DNA from 3 places in the Pseudomonas sp. Marseille-QA0892 genome. Region 2 is predicted to be linked to each of the others. Evidence: predicted binding sites of a transcription regulator. Region 2 holds the regulator's gene; each other region holds the start of a gene.
The links. The regulator sigma-54, encoded in region 2, starts transcription at its own class of promoters, with help from an activator protein. The targets are predictions, from matches to a motif close to ANTGGCATNNANNTTGCTNT.

Region 1 (5,059 bases), 1.8 Mb from region 2:
GGCAGCGCGACTGCAATCAAAGAGCCGGACGGTCGGGAGGGCGGTGGCGGATACTGCCGCCCAGCAGGCCGGCCTGCCTAGGCCGGGCGATACACACGCACATTCGCATGCCCCTCGTTGAGCAAGTGATGAGCATGCAGGCGGCTCATGACACCTTTATCGCAATACAGCAGGTACTGGCGATTTTCATCCAGCTCCTTGAAGCGGCTGTTGATCGCATAGAACGGCATCGGCTGGACTTCGACACCAGCCAGTTCGAGCGGCTCGTCCTCGCTGCTGTCGGGGTGACGGATATCCAGCACGATCTGGCCCGGCAGCGCCTCGCGCACTTCCTCGACCTGCAGGTCCTGCCCAAGCTCGTCGATAACGCGGTCCACCGTGACACGACGGGCACGCTCGAGCGCGCGATCCAGAATCGCCATGTCGAAATGGGATTCCTCATGCTCGATCCGGCCGCGCTTGGCGCGCGTGGTCGGGTTGACTGAAATGACGCCGCAGTACTCGGGCATGTGCTTGGCGTACTCGGCAGTGCCGATGGCGTACGCCGTGTCGATGATGTCCTGCTTGTGCGCAGCGATCAGTGGGCGCAGCACCAGCATGTCGGTCGCGGAATCGATAACGGACAGGTTCGGCAGCGTCTGGCTGGAGACCTGTGAGATAGCCTCACCGGTAACCAACGCGTCGATGTGCAGGTCCTCGGCGATCCGTGTCGCCGCACGCAGCATCATGCGCTTGAGGACGACACCCATCTGGCTGTTGTCCACCTTGTCGAGGATCTCGGCGACGACTTCTTCGAACGGCACGCTGATGAACAGCACGCGGTGCGAACTGCCGTATTTCTCCCAAAGATGGTGCGCCACTTCCATGACGCCCAGTTCATGGGCGCGGCCACCCAGATTGAAGAAGCAATAGTGGCTCAGCAGGCCGCGGCGCATCATCTCGAACGCAGCGACCGTGGAGTCGAAGCCGCCGGACATGAGCACAAGCGTCTGTTCGAGCGAGCCCAGCGGATAGCCACCGATGCCGTTGTGTTGGCGATGGATGATGAACAGCCGGTCGTGGCGAATTTCCAGGCGCACTTCCACTTCCGGCTGCTTCAAGGAGATACCGGCCGCGTCGAACTCACGGCGCAGATGGCTGCCGACGTAGCGCTCGATGTCCATGGAGGTGAACGAATGCTTGCCGGCGCGCTTGCATTTCACAGCGAAGACCTTGCCGCGCAACTGCTCGCCAAAGTGTGCACGGCACTTGTCGAGGACATCATCGAAGTCGCCCAGCGGGTATTCGTGCACTTCGAGGAAATGGGCGATACCAGGCATGCACTTGAGACGTTCGATGATCGCCTGCAATGCCTTGGGCTCGCTGACGCCCGTCTGGATCTCAAGATTGTCCCACTCGCCCTGCACGTCGAGCACAGGGTCCAGACCCTTGAGCACGGTGCGCACGTTCTTTGCCAGCTGTCGGATGAACTGCTTGCGCACCGGCCGGCTCTTGATCGTGATTTCAGGAAAGACTTTGACGACGAGTTTCATGACAAAAGCGGGGCAGCCTGGGCGCCAGAAAAAGAAGGGCGCGAATTATAGCGGAATTGTTCAAGCTTTAACCAAAAAGAATGTACCGGCGGTCCAGCGCACCAAAAGTGCCCACTCGCTCAATCCATTGCACCAAAAACAGGCGCACCTGGTCCGATGTAGTGCCGCTGAACGTGCCACAACCGGGACGCTGCGGGGTCGCAGCCCATTCCGGGGCACTGGCATACATATTGCTCCCTTGTGAGGCAGCTCGTTCTGGCGGAGTATCCCGCCCGGCTTCAGGGCATTTCCGAGGCGTTCTCGTGCCAGCTGGCACCGCGTCGAGGTGGTGTTCGCAAGGCACTTATTGGGGGCCCCAACGACCGGCTCCCGTCCAACTGGAGGACAACATGTCTAAGGCTGTTCAACTGATCAAAGACCATGACGTGAAGTGGGTTGACCTGCGCTTCACCGATACCAAGGGCAAGCAGCAGCACGTCACCATGCCAGCCCGCGACGCCCTGGACGAAGACTTCTTCGAACATGGCAAGATGTTCGACGGCTCCTCCATTGCCGGTTGGAAGGGCATTGAAGCCTCCGACATGATCCTCATGCCGGACGACAGCACCGCCGTACTGGATCCGTTCACCGAAGAGCCGACGCTGATCCTGGTTTGCGACATCATCGAGCCGTCCACGATGCAGGCCTATGAGCGCGATCCCCGCGGTATCGCCAAAGCCGCCGAGGAATACCTGAAGTCCACTGGTATCGGTGACACCGTATTCGTTGGTCCAGAGCCCGAGTTCTTCATCTTCGACGAAGTGAAGTTCAAGTCCGACATCTCCGGCTCGATGTTCAAGATCTTCTCCGAGCAGGCTTCCTGGAACACCGACGCTGACTTCGAGACGGGCAACAAGGGCCACCGTCCAGGCGTCAAGGGTGGTTACTTCCCGGTTCCGCCGGTCGACCACGACCACGAAATCCGCACCGCCATGTGCAACGCCCTGGAAGAGATGGGCCTCGTCGTCGAAGTCCACCACCACGAAGTGGCGACTGCCGGCCAGAACGAGATCGGTGTGAAGTTCAACACGCTCGTTGCCAAGGCTGACGAAACCCAGACCCTGAAGTACTGCGTACACAACGTTGCTGACGCATACGGCAAGACCGCTACCTTCATGCCGAAGCCGCTGTACGGTGACAACGGCTCGGGCATGCACGTCCACATGTCCATCTCGAAGGACGGCAAGAACACCTTCGCAGGCGACGGCTACGCTGGCCTGTCCGAAACCGCCCTGTACTTCATCGGCGGCATCATCAAGCACGGCAAGGCGCTGAACGGCTTCACCAACCCGTCGACCAACTCCTACAAGCGTCTGGTCCCAGGTTTCGAAGCACCGGTCATGCTGGCGTACTCGGCCCGTAACCGTTCGGCCTCGATCCGTATTCCGTATGTTTCCAGCCCGAAAGGCCGTCGTATCGAAGCGCGTTTCCCGGACCCGGCTGCCAACCCCTACCTGTGCTTCGCTGCACTGCTGATGGCCGGTCTGGACGGCATCCAGAACAAGATCCACCCTGGCGATGCAGCCGACAAGAACCTGTACGACCTGCCGCCGGAAGAAGGCAAGAAGATCCCGCAGGTTTGCGGCAGCCTGAAGGAAGCCCTGGAAGAGCTGGACAAGGGCCGTGCGTTCCTCACCAAGGGCGGCGTCTTCACCGACGAGTTCATCGATGCCTACATCGAGTTGAAGTCCGAGGAAGAGATCAAGGTCCGCACCTTCGTGCACCCGCTGGAATACGACCTGTACTACAGCGTCTGATCCGGAGTTGAACGAAAACGCCCCGACATGTCGGGGCGTTTTTGTTTGTGTAGAAAACCACGCACAGGCTACACGGCGCCTGGCACGGCGCAGCCCCATTACGCTAAGCGCGGGTTATGCCCATGGCCTTCGGTGGGCTGAAGCCCACCCTACTCGACGGTCCGCAAGGTCGAAACGGCGGCGGCTGCTACAAGCGCGCCTGGACCGAGCCGTCAGATGCCTTCGTCGCCCTGGTATTCCTCTGTAGCCCGCGCGACCATCTCGCGCCAGTTCTTGCGTTCGTCCATGAGCATGGACAGCGCCTCGTGCGCAGCGAGAAATGCATCGCGGTAATCGCGCTCCACGCCATCTACCGCGTCACCTGCGTGCTGATGGACCTTGTCCAGAAGCGATTCCAGCTTCGAATTGTCGAGCGCCATGTCTGTTCTCTCCGGCTTACGTTACGTTCTATAGCAGACAGGCCCAAGGGAACACGGTTCAGGCAGGTGATCGGCTCACGCCAGGACGGGCCTCATAAAACTGCGCTCATAATGCAGGATGCATCGGGTCTGTTCGGCGTAGCGAAATGCGGCCTGGCAGGCCTCATCCTCCATCGAGGCCGCACGATAGCGTTCGTATTCCGCCAGAGACGGAAATGAGAACAGCGCCAGCGCGATGTTGTTGGCGCCCTCGGATGGTAGGAAATACCCGTGATGCGTGCCGCCGAACGCGCTTACGAGCGGTATCCACAGCTTCGCGTAGTGTTCGAACTCTTCGATCTTGTAGGGATCGAGGGTATAGCGCAGGTAGCAGGTGATCATGGATGGGTTTCCGTGAAAACAAGGCGATTGCCGAACGGATCGATAATGCTCATTTCGCGTGAGCCCCATGGCTTCTCTTCGATAGCGGGGCGCGCGTTTCCGTAGTGGCGCGCATTGAGGCGGTCGCAGAACCCCGCAAGGTCCACACACTCGATCCGCAGCGCCGCGCCCGGGCATGCATCGCCGTGGTGCTCGCTCAAATGCAGCACGCAGTTGCCGAGCGCCACCTCCATATAGAGCGGCAATGACGGCTCGTACCGGTGGGTCCAGCGCACCTCGAAGCCCAGAAAGTCGCAATAGAACGCACGGGCCTTGGCTTCATCGAAGCTGCGAAGCACAGGCACGACCGCGCCCACCATTACCTGCTCCGGCGTGGCGTGGCCGGGCGAAGGTGTCATGCTGCGATGGATTGCATGACAAGACGAATGTCCGCTGCGAGCGCTTCGACCCGCTCCATGTCCGTATCCCAGGAGCACATGAACCGCGCACCGCCTCCAATGAACGTGTAGAAACGCCAGCCCCGTGCACTCAGTGCCTCGAGCGCGGCATCCGGCATCTGCAGGAACACGCCATTGGCCTCTACGGGCGACATGAGATGGATGCCAGGGATATCGGCAATACGCGCCGCTAGCGCCTGCGCGCAGCCATTGGCATGACGGGCATGACGCAACCAGGCCTCATTTTCCAGCAGCCCTACCCAGGGCGCGGAGAGAAAGCGCATCTTGGATGCCAGTTGGCCTGCCTGCTTGCACCGGTAATCGAAGTCTTCGGCCAGCGCCTTGTCGAAGAACACGATGGCCTCGCCCACCGCCATGCCGTTCTTCGTCCCGCCGAAGCAGAGCACATTGACGCCGGCCTTCCAGGTCAATTCGGCAGGGGTACAACCGAGGAAGGCACAGGCATTGGAAAAGCGCGCACCATCCATGTGCAC
Region 2 (5,059 bases):
TGAGCCCGGTCATTCGCCTTCGTCAAAGCGATTTTCGACCAGCTCTACCAAAGACACCATTGCCTCTTCTTCGCTCTCCCCTTCGGTGTGAAGGTGGAGCGGGGTGCCTTGGCCTGCAGCCAGCATCATGACGGCCATGATGCTCTTGCCATCAACGAGCTGCTCAGGCGTCCGTCCCACGCGGACAGCACATGGATATTGACCGGCCACACCGACAAACTTGGCAGCAGCGCGGGCATGCAGGCCCAGTTTGTTGATGATGGTGATTTCACGCGCAGGCATGCAGGTTCCTTAACCCAGGTCCCGGTGGCGGATCTGGACATTCTTCAATGTGTCTTTGAGCACCCGCCCCAGGCGTTCTACCAGGAAGACGGACCTATGATGGCCACCCGTGCAGCCAATCGCAACGGTAGCATAGGCACGATTACTGGCTGCGAAACGAGGTAGCCACTTGGAGAGGTAAGCCAGGATATCCTGGTACATCTCTTCGACGTCAGGCTGTGCCTGAAGATACTCGATGACAGGCTGGTCCAGGCCTGAGTAATCACGCAGTTCGGGTTTCCAATAGGGGTTAGGCAGGCAGCGCACATCGAAGACGAGGTCGGCGTCCACCGGCATTCCACGTTTGAAGCCGAACGACTCGATAAGGAAGGCGGTACCCGGCTCGGGCTGGTTCAGCAAGCGAATCTTGATCAGGTCGCGGAGTTGATACAGGTTTAACCGCGTCGTATCGATCTTCAGGTCAGACAGCTCAGCAATTGGGGCGAGCAGCTGCTTTTCGGCCTCGATGGCTTCAGCCAGCGAGCGGGAGGAGTTTGTTAGCGGATGGCGCCGACGCGTTTCCGAGAACCGCTTGAATAACGTTTCCTCGTCAGCATCGAGATAGAGCAGATCACACTGGATGTATCGGCTACGCACTTCTGATAGCAGCTCTGGAAAGCGCTGAAGCTGGCTTGGCAAATTTCGGGCGTCGATTGATACGGCGACCTGAGGATGGATCAATTCGGTATGGAGCAACGCGCGCTCGGCCAGTTCGGGCAAGAGCGCGGCCGGCAGGTTGTCGATGCAATAGAATCCGTTGTCCTCAAGGACGTCGAGCGCTGTGCTCTTGCCGGATCCCGAGCGCCCACTGACGATGATCAGGCGCATAACGTATCCGCTTGGCTGGGCAAAGGGTAGAGCGTATGTCGCTGCGTCATAGGTCGTCGCCGTGATTGCTTACTGTCCGCTTTGCAGTTCGACCACCGTGTTGTACAAGGCGTTGCTGTCGGGCGCTTTACGAAGCCGATCACGCACTTCGGCGCGGTCCAGTAGACCCGCTATCTGACGAAGCAGTTGCAGATGCTCTTCGGTTGCAGACTCGGGGACGAGCAGCACGAGAAGGAGGTCGACCGGTGCACCATCGAGCGCATCGAAATCCACAGCCGTCTCGAGTCGGAGAACGGCTGCCATCGGGGACCGGCATCCCGAAAATCGACAGTGAGGAATGGCGATACCGTTACCGAAGCCGGTCGATCCCAGCTTTTCACGGGCTACGAGGCTCTCGAAGATCTGCTGGGCGTCCATTTCGGGGACATCCCGGGCAATGACGGCGCCGATCTGTTCGAGTACGCGTTTCTTGCTGCCGCCCGGCGCGTTCACGACGGAACGGCCGGGGGTCAGAATATTTTCAAGTCGGATCATGATAGGGAGTGACCCTCAGCGGGCGTAGAGCCCTTGCTGCCGGTCGAGCTGCTTCTCTTTGCGTTTGATGAGTTGGCGGTCGAGCTTGTCGGTCAACAAGTCGATAGCGGCATACATGTCGGTGTGCTCGGCGTTCGCGACGACTTCGCCCCCGGATATGTGAAGGGTGGCTTCGATCTTCTGTTTGAGCTTTTCGACTTGCATGATGATCTGCACGTTGGTGATCTTGTCGAAATGGCGCTCCAGCCGTTCCAGCTTTTCCCCGATGTATTCACGGAGAGGTTGGGTGACGTCCAGTTGATGTCCACTGATATTCACTTGCATACCGCGTTCTCCTTGTTGCCTCTGCGGAGTGACGTGCCGGGGCACATCACTGAAACACGTCGGCGGCCGGTTCTTGCGGCTGCTCGGGTTCGTAATGGCGAACGCCTTACAGTCCAAGAGCCTACGGTAGCGTCACATCAGTCGCTTGCGCTCGCTTGAGGGTGCGATACCCAGAGATTCGCGGTACTTGGCGACGGTGCGGCGCGCTACCTGGATGCCCTGTTCCTCCAGTAAACCAGCGATCTTGCTGTCGCTCAACGGCTTTTTCGCATTTTCCGCCGCCACCAGTTTCTTGATGATCGCGCGGATCGCGGTGGACGAGCATTCGCCGCCTTCGGCCGTGCTGACATGGCTAGAGAAAAAGTATTTCAGCTCGTAGATGCCGCGGGGGGTATGCATGAACTTCTGTGTCGTGACCCGCGAAATCGTCGATTCGTGCATGCCCACGGCCTCAGCAATGTCGTGCAACACCAACGGCTTCATCGCCTCTTCCCCATACTCGAGGAAGCCGCGTTGATGCTCGACGATTTGGGTCGCGACCTTCATCAGCGTTTCATTCCGGCTTTGCAGGCTTTTGATGAACCACCGTGCTTCCTGAAGCTGGTTTCGCATGAACGTATTGTCGGCGCTTGAGTCGGCACGGCGGACGAACCCGGCGTACTGCGGGTTTACGCGTAGACGAGGCATCGCTTCCTGGTTCAGCTCTACCAGCCAGCGGTCGTTGTGCTTGCGCACGATAACGTCAGGCACGACGTACTCGGGTTCTCCGGCTTCAATCTGGGAGCCTGGCCGCGGGTTGAGCGACTGGATGAGCTCGATAACCTGGCGAAGGTCATCTTCCTTGATCTTCATCCGACGCATGAGCTGGCTGTAGTCCCGGCCAGCCAACAGATCCAGGTAGTCGCCGACAAGACGCTGGGCTTCGCTCAACCATTCAGTCGACGCAGGTAGCTGATGCAATTGAAGTAGAAGACATTCGCGCAGATCTCGTGCACCAATGCCCGCGGGTTCGAACTGCTGGATGCGGCGGAGAACGACTTCGACCTCATCGATTTCGATATCCAGCTCGGGATCGAACCCTGCTGTGATTTCCGCAAGGTCTTCTTCCAGGTAGCCCTGGTCGTTGATGCAATCGATCAGCGTGACCGCAATGAGGCGATCCGTATCCGACATCGGCGCGAGATTGAGCTGCCAGAGCAGGTGGCTTTGGAGGCTTTCGCCTGCCGACGTCCGCGCAGAAAAATCCCATTCATCATCTTCGCTGCTGGGGAGGTTGCTCGCGCTGGTCTGGTAGATGTCTTCCCATGCCGTATCGACGGGAAGCTCGTTCGGTATCCGGTCGCTCCAGTCCGTCTCTTCGAACGAATCGCCGTCGGATTCATTGCTGATCGGGACAGTTGCCTCTTGGAAGCTGTCTTGGCTATTAGCTTGCGATGTACCTTGCTCGGCACCATCAGCCATGGGGTCAGTGGTGTCGAAATCTTCCCCGTCTTCCTGACGTTCGAGCATCGGGTTCGAGTCGAGCGCTTCCTGAATTTCCTGCTGGAGGTCCAGCGTCGAAAGCTGGAGTAAGCGAATGGCCTGCTGCAACTGCGGCGTCATCGTCAGTTGCTGGCCCATCTTCAGAACTAGCGATGGTTTCATAGCAGAGGATCGCACCTACATTACCGACGCCTCGGCGTCTGTCCATTTCGAAGCGCTCTGAAGCGCCTTAAGCAAATTATATGCCTGATTTAGAGGCGTTTGCCTAGCCCTTCTTTGGGCGGAATGTGACGGTGCAGGTGCCGCAGCCGTTCGAAGGGCTCAGGCCATCGGGGTATTCCAAGGTTCGCTACAGGCGGAACTCGTGGCCTAAGTAGACTTCCTTGACGAGCGCGTTGTCGAGAACGTCCTGGGCCGTGCCCTCGGCAATAAGCTGGCCGTCGCTGACGATATAAGCAAGCTCGCAGATATCCAGCGTCTCCCGAACGTTGTGGTCCGTGATCAGGACGCCGATTCCTTTATTCTTGAGATGATAGATGATCTGCTTGATGTCCCCAACCGAGATAGGGTCTACGCCCGCGAAGGGCTCGTCCAGCAGGATGAACTTGGGTTCCGTTGCCAGCGCACGAGCGATCTCGACCCGGCGCCGCTCACCACCGGAAAGGCTCATACCGAGGCTGTCGCGTATATGGGTGATGTGGAATTCCTGTAGCAGGCTTTCCAGTGCCTTCTCCCGGCCTGCGCGATCCAGATCCTTTCGGGTTTCCAAGATAGCCATGATGTTGTCCGTTACGCTGAGCTTGCGGAAGATCGACGCTTCCTGCGGCAGGTAACCGATGCCAGCGCGCGCTCGGCCGTGCATGGGCTGGAAGCTGACATCCTGATCGTCGATCAATACGCGGCCCTGATCGGCCCGAACCAGCCCCACGATCATGTAGAAGCAGGTTGTCTTGCCGGCGCCGTTCGGGCCGAGCAACCCTACAATCTGTCCGCTTTCAATGGAAAGGCTAACGTCGCGAACAACCTGTCTGCTTTTATAGCTCTTCGCCAGGTGCTGGGCTTTGAGAATTGCCATTAGCGCGATGAATCCTGCTGTTGCTGTTCGGGCTTCTTCTGCGGCTGAATGACCATGTCGATGCGCGGGCGCGGTGTGGTGATCGACTTGTCGTTCGCGCGTCCGGCATTCACGATCTGCCGGCGGGTGTCATATACGATTTTCTCGCCTTCGAAGGTATTGCCCTGCTGCACAACCTTGGCCTGGTCGGTCAGGGTGATGCGCTCATTGGCTGAGAAATACTGGATCGTAAGTCCGTACGCCTTGACGATGGGGTCACCCTCGCGCGGCTGTTGCTCGTAGTAGGCCGGACGGCCTACCGAGGTAAATACGTCCACGTCTCCCTGGGCGTTCTGGGTGATGGTCACCGTATCACCCGTGATTTTCATCGTGCCCTGGGTAATCACGACGTCACCCCGGTAGACGGCAACCTTCTTTTGGTCATCGATCTCGGCGCTGTCGGCTTGGACGCGGATGGGTTGTTCGCGGTCGCTCGGCAGGGCCCAGGCAGTGGCG
Region 3 (5,059 bases), 890 kb from region 2:
AAATGCGCGGCTAGCTCCAGCAAGTGGCCTGCTGCGTACACTTGAAGCCCGCTGGCGAGACAGGCTTCCTCGGCGTTTTCCTGTGGCACGATCAGAGCGCGGCCCGCATCACGCGCAGCCAGCGCAGCAGGCAGTACACCCTGTACCGGCCTGATTGCCCCTGAGAGCGCAAGTTCGCCAAGACATTCGATTGATTGCAGGGCTTCAGAAGGGATCTGGCCGCTGGCTGCCAGCAGCCCCAGCGCGATGGCGATGTCGAACCGACCGCCGTCCTTGGGCAGGTCCGCTGGCGCCAGATTCAAGGTTATGCGACGGCTGGGGAATTCGAAGCCGGAGCTCTGGATCGCGCTTCGTACGCGATCCTTGCTTTCCTTCACGGCCGTTTCAGGCAACCCGACGAGGGTCAGGGAGGGTAGCCCATTCGCGAGATGAGCCTCGACCGTTACGGACGGCGCTTCGACGCCGACCTGAGCACGGCTGTGGATAACAGCGAGAGACATGAGATCGCTCCTTGATCACGCGCCCCGCAGTCTCGGTCGCGGGGCGGCTCGGGTGCCTTTACGGCTTGGGCTTCCAGTGCCAGGAGTTTGCGCTCCGGCGCATCAATGTGCGCTCGAACAGGTTCCAGAACGCGTATTCGGGTGCAGCTCCGTGGCCCATGGTTCCACACCTCCGAACCTCAAAGCCTCACGCGCACCCTGCGCAATGCCCTGCTGCAGGCTTGTCGTAGTAAAGGCATCCACGCGGCCAGGACATGCTGCGTTTGGCATCGCTGAAGCAGCGCACGAATAGGCCATGGCTATTCATGCCGGCAGGGGAGGGTGAGCGGTCGTCTAGTTAAACGTCATGGTCGTTCAGCCGTTTCGAGTTCGATGAGCAAGCTTTGAGGGCCATGCATGTTCAGGTTGAGCCGAAGGTCAGCAGTGCGGTGGATATCTTTATGAACGACCTGAAGATCCTGCTGGGTGCAGGGCAGGATGTAACGCGGCATGCCGCTGGCGCCGCGGCCTGTAAGCTGTCTTCTCGCGGCTTCGGGCGAGGCGACGGACGAGCCAGCGACAGCCAGATTATCCGCAACGTTAAACGGGAGCAGCCGCTAAACGCTGAGCTTCGGCCATGCTATTCCCGCTTTTGCACGCGCACGGGCGCGCTCCCGCTACGCCTGGCCTGGGTGGCGGCAGCGTGCAAACTCACGTGTCGCGGTACTTTGGACGTCCGGCAATAAGGGGAATGCTTGCCGCTAGGCAATGCGCGGGCCTAACGAGCTCGGCCCACCTATGCCTGTCATGCACCGGATCTGGCGGTGGGGCGCCGGCCAAGCGCAGTCAGCTGGCGCCTTTTCTCGAGTCTGATATCAGCTGCGGGGCACTTCAGGTGCCTTAGCGGTCTGTGCCTCCAGCGCCTCCAGTTTGCGCTCAAGCGCTTCCAGCCGTGTGCGAGTGCGCTCCAGAACGACCATCTGGGTATCGAATTCCTCACGGCTGACCAGATCGAGACGACTGAACGCGCTCTGCAGCAGCATCTTGAGCTGGGATTCCACTTCTCCACGCGGCAGGGAAGGGGCCTCGGTCAGTAGGCGCGATACCTGGGCATTGACCGTTTCGAACAAAGACTTGGGAGGCAGCATGAGCAGTTCCGTCATTCAGGTTTGTCGGCATGGTAGCACGCTCGCTATAGCCGATCTGGCGACATGACTGCACCGATCTGGTGCTCCCATCTCAATGGATGTGATCGCTAATGGTGCGCCCGCACCGCTTGATTGATTGGGAATCCTGATCGCTATCCACGCGACGAGGCGCGCGCGTTGGTTTCAGAATATATGGCAAGGATTCTGCTTAGGAGAGGTCAGAAGGACGCCAGCGCCGCTGGCGTTCCGCGAAGCGGGGGCGCTTCGCTGTGGCAGCTGGTTCTTCGATGCCTTGGGGCTCGAGCGTTACAAAGCCAGACACTGCGCTTAGACTTGATCCGGGTTCGTGTCCTGGGCGAGTCCACCTTCACGGGAGATCGTTATGAAATTAGTCACTGCCATCATCAAGCCATTCAAGCTCGACGATGTCCGCGAATCCTTGTCCGAGATCGGTGTTCAAGGCATCACCGTTACCGAGGTCAAGGGTTTCGGCCGTCAGAAAGGGCACACCGAGCTCTATCGTGGCGCAGAGTACGTTGTCGACTTCCTTCCGAAGGTCAAGATCGACGTCGCAATTGCTGACGACCAGCTTGATCGCGTTATCGAGGCGATCACCAAGGCCGCCAACACCGGCAAGATCGGTGACGGCAAAATTTTCGTAGTCAGTCTGGAACAGGCTATCCGTATCCGTACCGGCGAAACCGGCACAGACGCGATCTAAGCTTTTCTACCCCGCCCAGGAGCACTTTCTCATGACTCTGCGAAATTTCGCGGGGCTAGGAGCCCTTGCGTCTCTTTTTTGCCCAGGCATTGCCCTGGCGCAGGAAGAGGCGACTCTCAACAGTGGCGACACTGCCTGGATGCTGGTATCGACGGCACTGGTGCTGTTCATGACCATTCCAGGTCTGGCGCTGTTCTACGGCGGCATGGTCCGCTCCAAGAACATCCTCTCGGTCATGATGCAATGCTTCGCTGTCACAGGGCTTATCAGCATCCTCTGGATGGTCTACGGCTACAGCCTGGCGTTCGACACGACAGGTATGGAAGCCGGCGTGTTGAACCTCAATTCCTTCATCGGTGGGTTCTCCAACGCCTTTCTCGTCAATGTCACCAAGGAAAGCCTGACCGAGGCATTTCCCGAAAGCGTATTCGTCACGTTCCAGATGACCTTTGCGATCATCACGCCTGCGCTCATCGTGGGCGCGTTCGCCGAGCGAATGAAGTTCTCGGCCATGCTGATCTTCACAGGCGTCTGGTTCACTCTCGTCTACATTCCGATTGCCCACATGGTCTGGAGCGGCGACGGTGCCCTGATGTGGGACTGGGGGGTGCTCGACTTCGCCGGTGGCACCGTGGTGCACATCAATGCCGGTATTGCAGGCCTGGTCGCATGCCTGATGATCGGCAAGCGCAAGGGCTTCCCGACGACGCCCATGGCACCGCACAACCTCGGCTACACCCTGATGGGCGCGGCCATGCTGTGGGTAGGCTGGTTCGGTTTCAATGCGGGCTCTGCGGTAGCTGCAGACCAGACGGCCGGCATGGCGATGCTGGTGACGCAGATTGCGACGGCGGCTGCAGCGCTGGCGTGGATGTTCGCGGAATGGGTGGCACACGGTAAGCCAAGTGCATTGGGCATCGCGTCTGGTGTCGTGGCAGGCCTGGTAGCCATCACGCCAGCCGCCGGTACGGTTGGCCCGGCAGGCGCCATGGCGATCGGTATTGCCTCTGGCGTCATCTGCTTCTTCTGCGCCACCAGCCTCAAACGCAAGCTGCAGTATGACGATGCGCTGGACGTGTTTGGCGTCCATGCGGTTGGTGGCATCGTGGGCGCGATCCTGACAGGCGCCTTTGCATCGCCTGCCCTGGGCGGTTTCGGCGAAGTTGAAAGCATCGCAACGCAGCTGTGGATTCAGTTCGAAAGCGTTGCCTTCACGATCACCTACACGGTTGTGCTGACCTACATCATTCTGAAGGTGATCGACCTGGTCCTCGGGCTGCGTGTCACCGAAGAAGAAGAAACGGTGGGCCTGGACCTGGCCCTGCACAACGAGCGCGGCTACAACCTGTAAGCCGCCTGTCACCGAAAACGAGGGAAATGCGCCCGGCGCTGCCGGGTGCATTCACTGATGGCGTCCGCAATGGACGCGACAGCAAGAGGTGAATATGGAAACTGCAGCAGTCATTCCCGTTCAGTACGGGCTGGATACCCTTTACTTCGTTGTTTGTGGCGCGCTGGTCATGTGGATGGCCGCAGGCTTCGCCATGCTTGAGGCCGGTCTCGTCCGCGCCAAGAACACGACCGAGATCCTGACCAAAAACATCGTGCTGTTCGCCATTGCGTCGGTCATGTATCTGTTGGTCGGCTACTACATCATGTATTCGAGCCCCGCAGGGGGCATCCTCCCAAGCCTGGGCTTCCTGATCGGTGATGAGCACACTGCGGATGCAGTCATGGCCGGTGGCGACGATGCGCCGTACTACTCGGCGCGTGCCGATTTCTTCTTCCAGATCGTCTTTGCCGCGACCTGCATGTCGGTTGTCTCGGGTGCGGTCGCCGAGCGGATGAAGCTTTGGGCATTCATCGCGTTCGCCGTGGTAATGGTTGGCTTCATCTACCCGGTGCAGGGCTACTGGAAATGGGGCAGCGGCTTCCTGGACAAGGCCGGGTTCATCGATTTCGCCGGCTCCGGCATCGTGCACATGGCTGGCGCTACCGCTGCACTGGCGGGCGTGCTGCTCCTGGGTGCCCGTAAAGGCAAGTACGGCCCCAACGGACAGGTGAATGCAATCCCGGGTGCAAACCTGCCGCTGGCAACACTGGGTACGTTGATTCTCTGGATGGGCTGGTTCGGCTTCAACGGCGGCTCGCAGCTGCGTATCAGCACGCTCGATGACGCCAACGCGGTCGCGCAGGTGTTCACCAATACCAACATGGCAGCCGCTGGCGGCCTGTTAGGTTCGCTGATCGTGGCGCGCATCCTGTTCGGCAAGGCGGATCTCACCATGGTATTGAACGGCGCTTTGGCTGGGCTGGTTGCGATCACTGCCGAGCCACTGACGCCAAGTGCGCTGCAGGCCACCCTGATTGGTGCAGTCGGTGGCGTCCTGGTCGTGTTCAGCATTCTCGCGCTCGACAAGCTCCGTATCGATGACCCCGTCGGCGCCATCTCGGTTCATGGTGTTTGCGGTATCTGGGGCCTGCTGGCCGTCTGCCTGACCAACCCGGACGCGACGCTCGGTGCGCAGCTGCTGGGTATCGTCTGTATCTTCGGCTGGGTTTTCGTCATGAGCCTGATCGTCTGGGGCATCCTCAAGGCGACAATGGGGCTGCGCGTCAGCGAGGAAGAAGAATACGACGGCGTGGACGTGGCCGAGTGCGGCATGGAAGCGTATCCAGAGTTCACGCGCAAATCCTGACTGAGTCCCTGT

Region 1: a site for sigma-54 is predicted at 1,750-1,769, ahead of glnA (glutamate--ammonia ligase). Genes of this name have one in related genera too.
Region 3: a site for sigma-54 is predicted at 1,819-1,838, ahead of glnK (P-II family nitrogen regulator). Genes of this name have one in related genera too.

What each region holds. Positions count from the first base shown of each region.
Region 1 is NZ_CM143104.1:3,533,763-3,538,821, forward strand. Features, by position in the region: gene thiI (tRNA uracil 4-sulfurtransferase ThiI) at 78-1,532, opposite strand; gene glnA (glutamate--ammonia ligase) at 1,922-3,328, shown strand; gene ACY8D3_RS16480 (hypothetical protein) at 3,541-3,747, opposite strand; gene ACY8D3_RS16485 (NIPSNAP family protein) at 3,823-4,128, opposite strand; gene ACY8D3_RS16490 (glyoxalase superfamily protein) at 4,125-4,526, opposite strand; gene ACY8D3_RS16495 (threonine aldolase family protein) at 4,523-5,059, opposite strand, start outside.
Region 2 is NZ_CM143104.1:641,624-646,682, forward strand. Features, by position in the region: gene ACY8D3_RS02745 (ZIP family metal transporter) at 1-3, shown strand, start outside; gene ACY8D3_RS02750 (HPr family phosphocarrier protein) at 10-282, opposite strand; gene rapZ (RNase adapter RapZ) at 292-1,149, opposite strand; gene ptsN (PTS IIA-like nitrogen regulatory protein PtsN) at 1,219-1,683, opposite strand; gene hpf (ribosome hibernation-promoting factor, HPF/YfiA family) at 1,699-2,007, opposite strand; gene ACY8D3_RS02770 (RNA polymerase factor sigma-54) at 2,140-3,651, opposite strand; gene lptB (LPS export ABC transporter ATP-binding protein) at 3,839-4,564, opposite strand; gene lptA (lipopolysaccharide transport periplasmic protein LptA) at 4,564-5,059, opposite strand, start outside.
Region 3 is NZ_CM143104.1:4,409,392-4,414,450, forward strand. Features, by position in the region: partial or broken gene ACY8D3_RS20375 (YifB family Mg chelatase-like AAA ATPase) at 1-500, opposite strand, end outside; gene ACY8D3_RS20380 (hypothetical protein) at 845-991, opposite strand; gene ACY8D3_RS20385 (accessory factor UbiK family protein) at 1,355-1,627, opposite strand; gene glnK (P-II family nitrogen regulator) at 2,010-2,348, shown strand; gene ACY8D3_RS20395 (ammonium transporter) at 2,380-3,699, shown strand; gene ACY8D3_RS20400 (ammonium transporter) at 3,794-5,047, shown strand.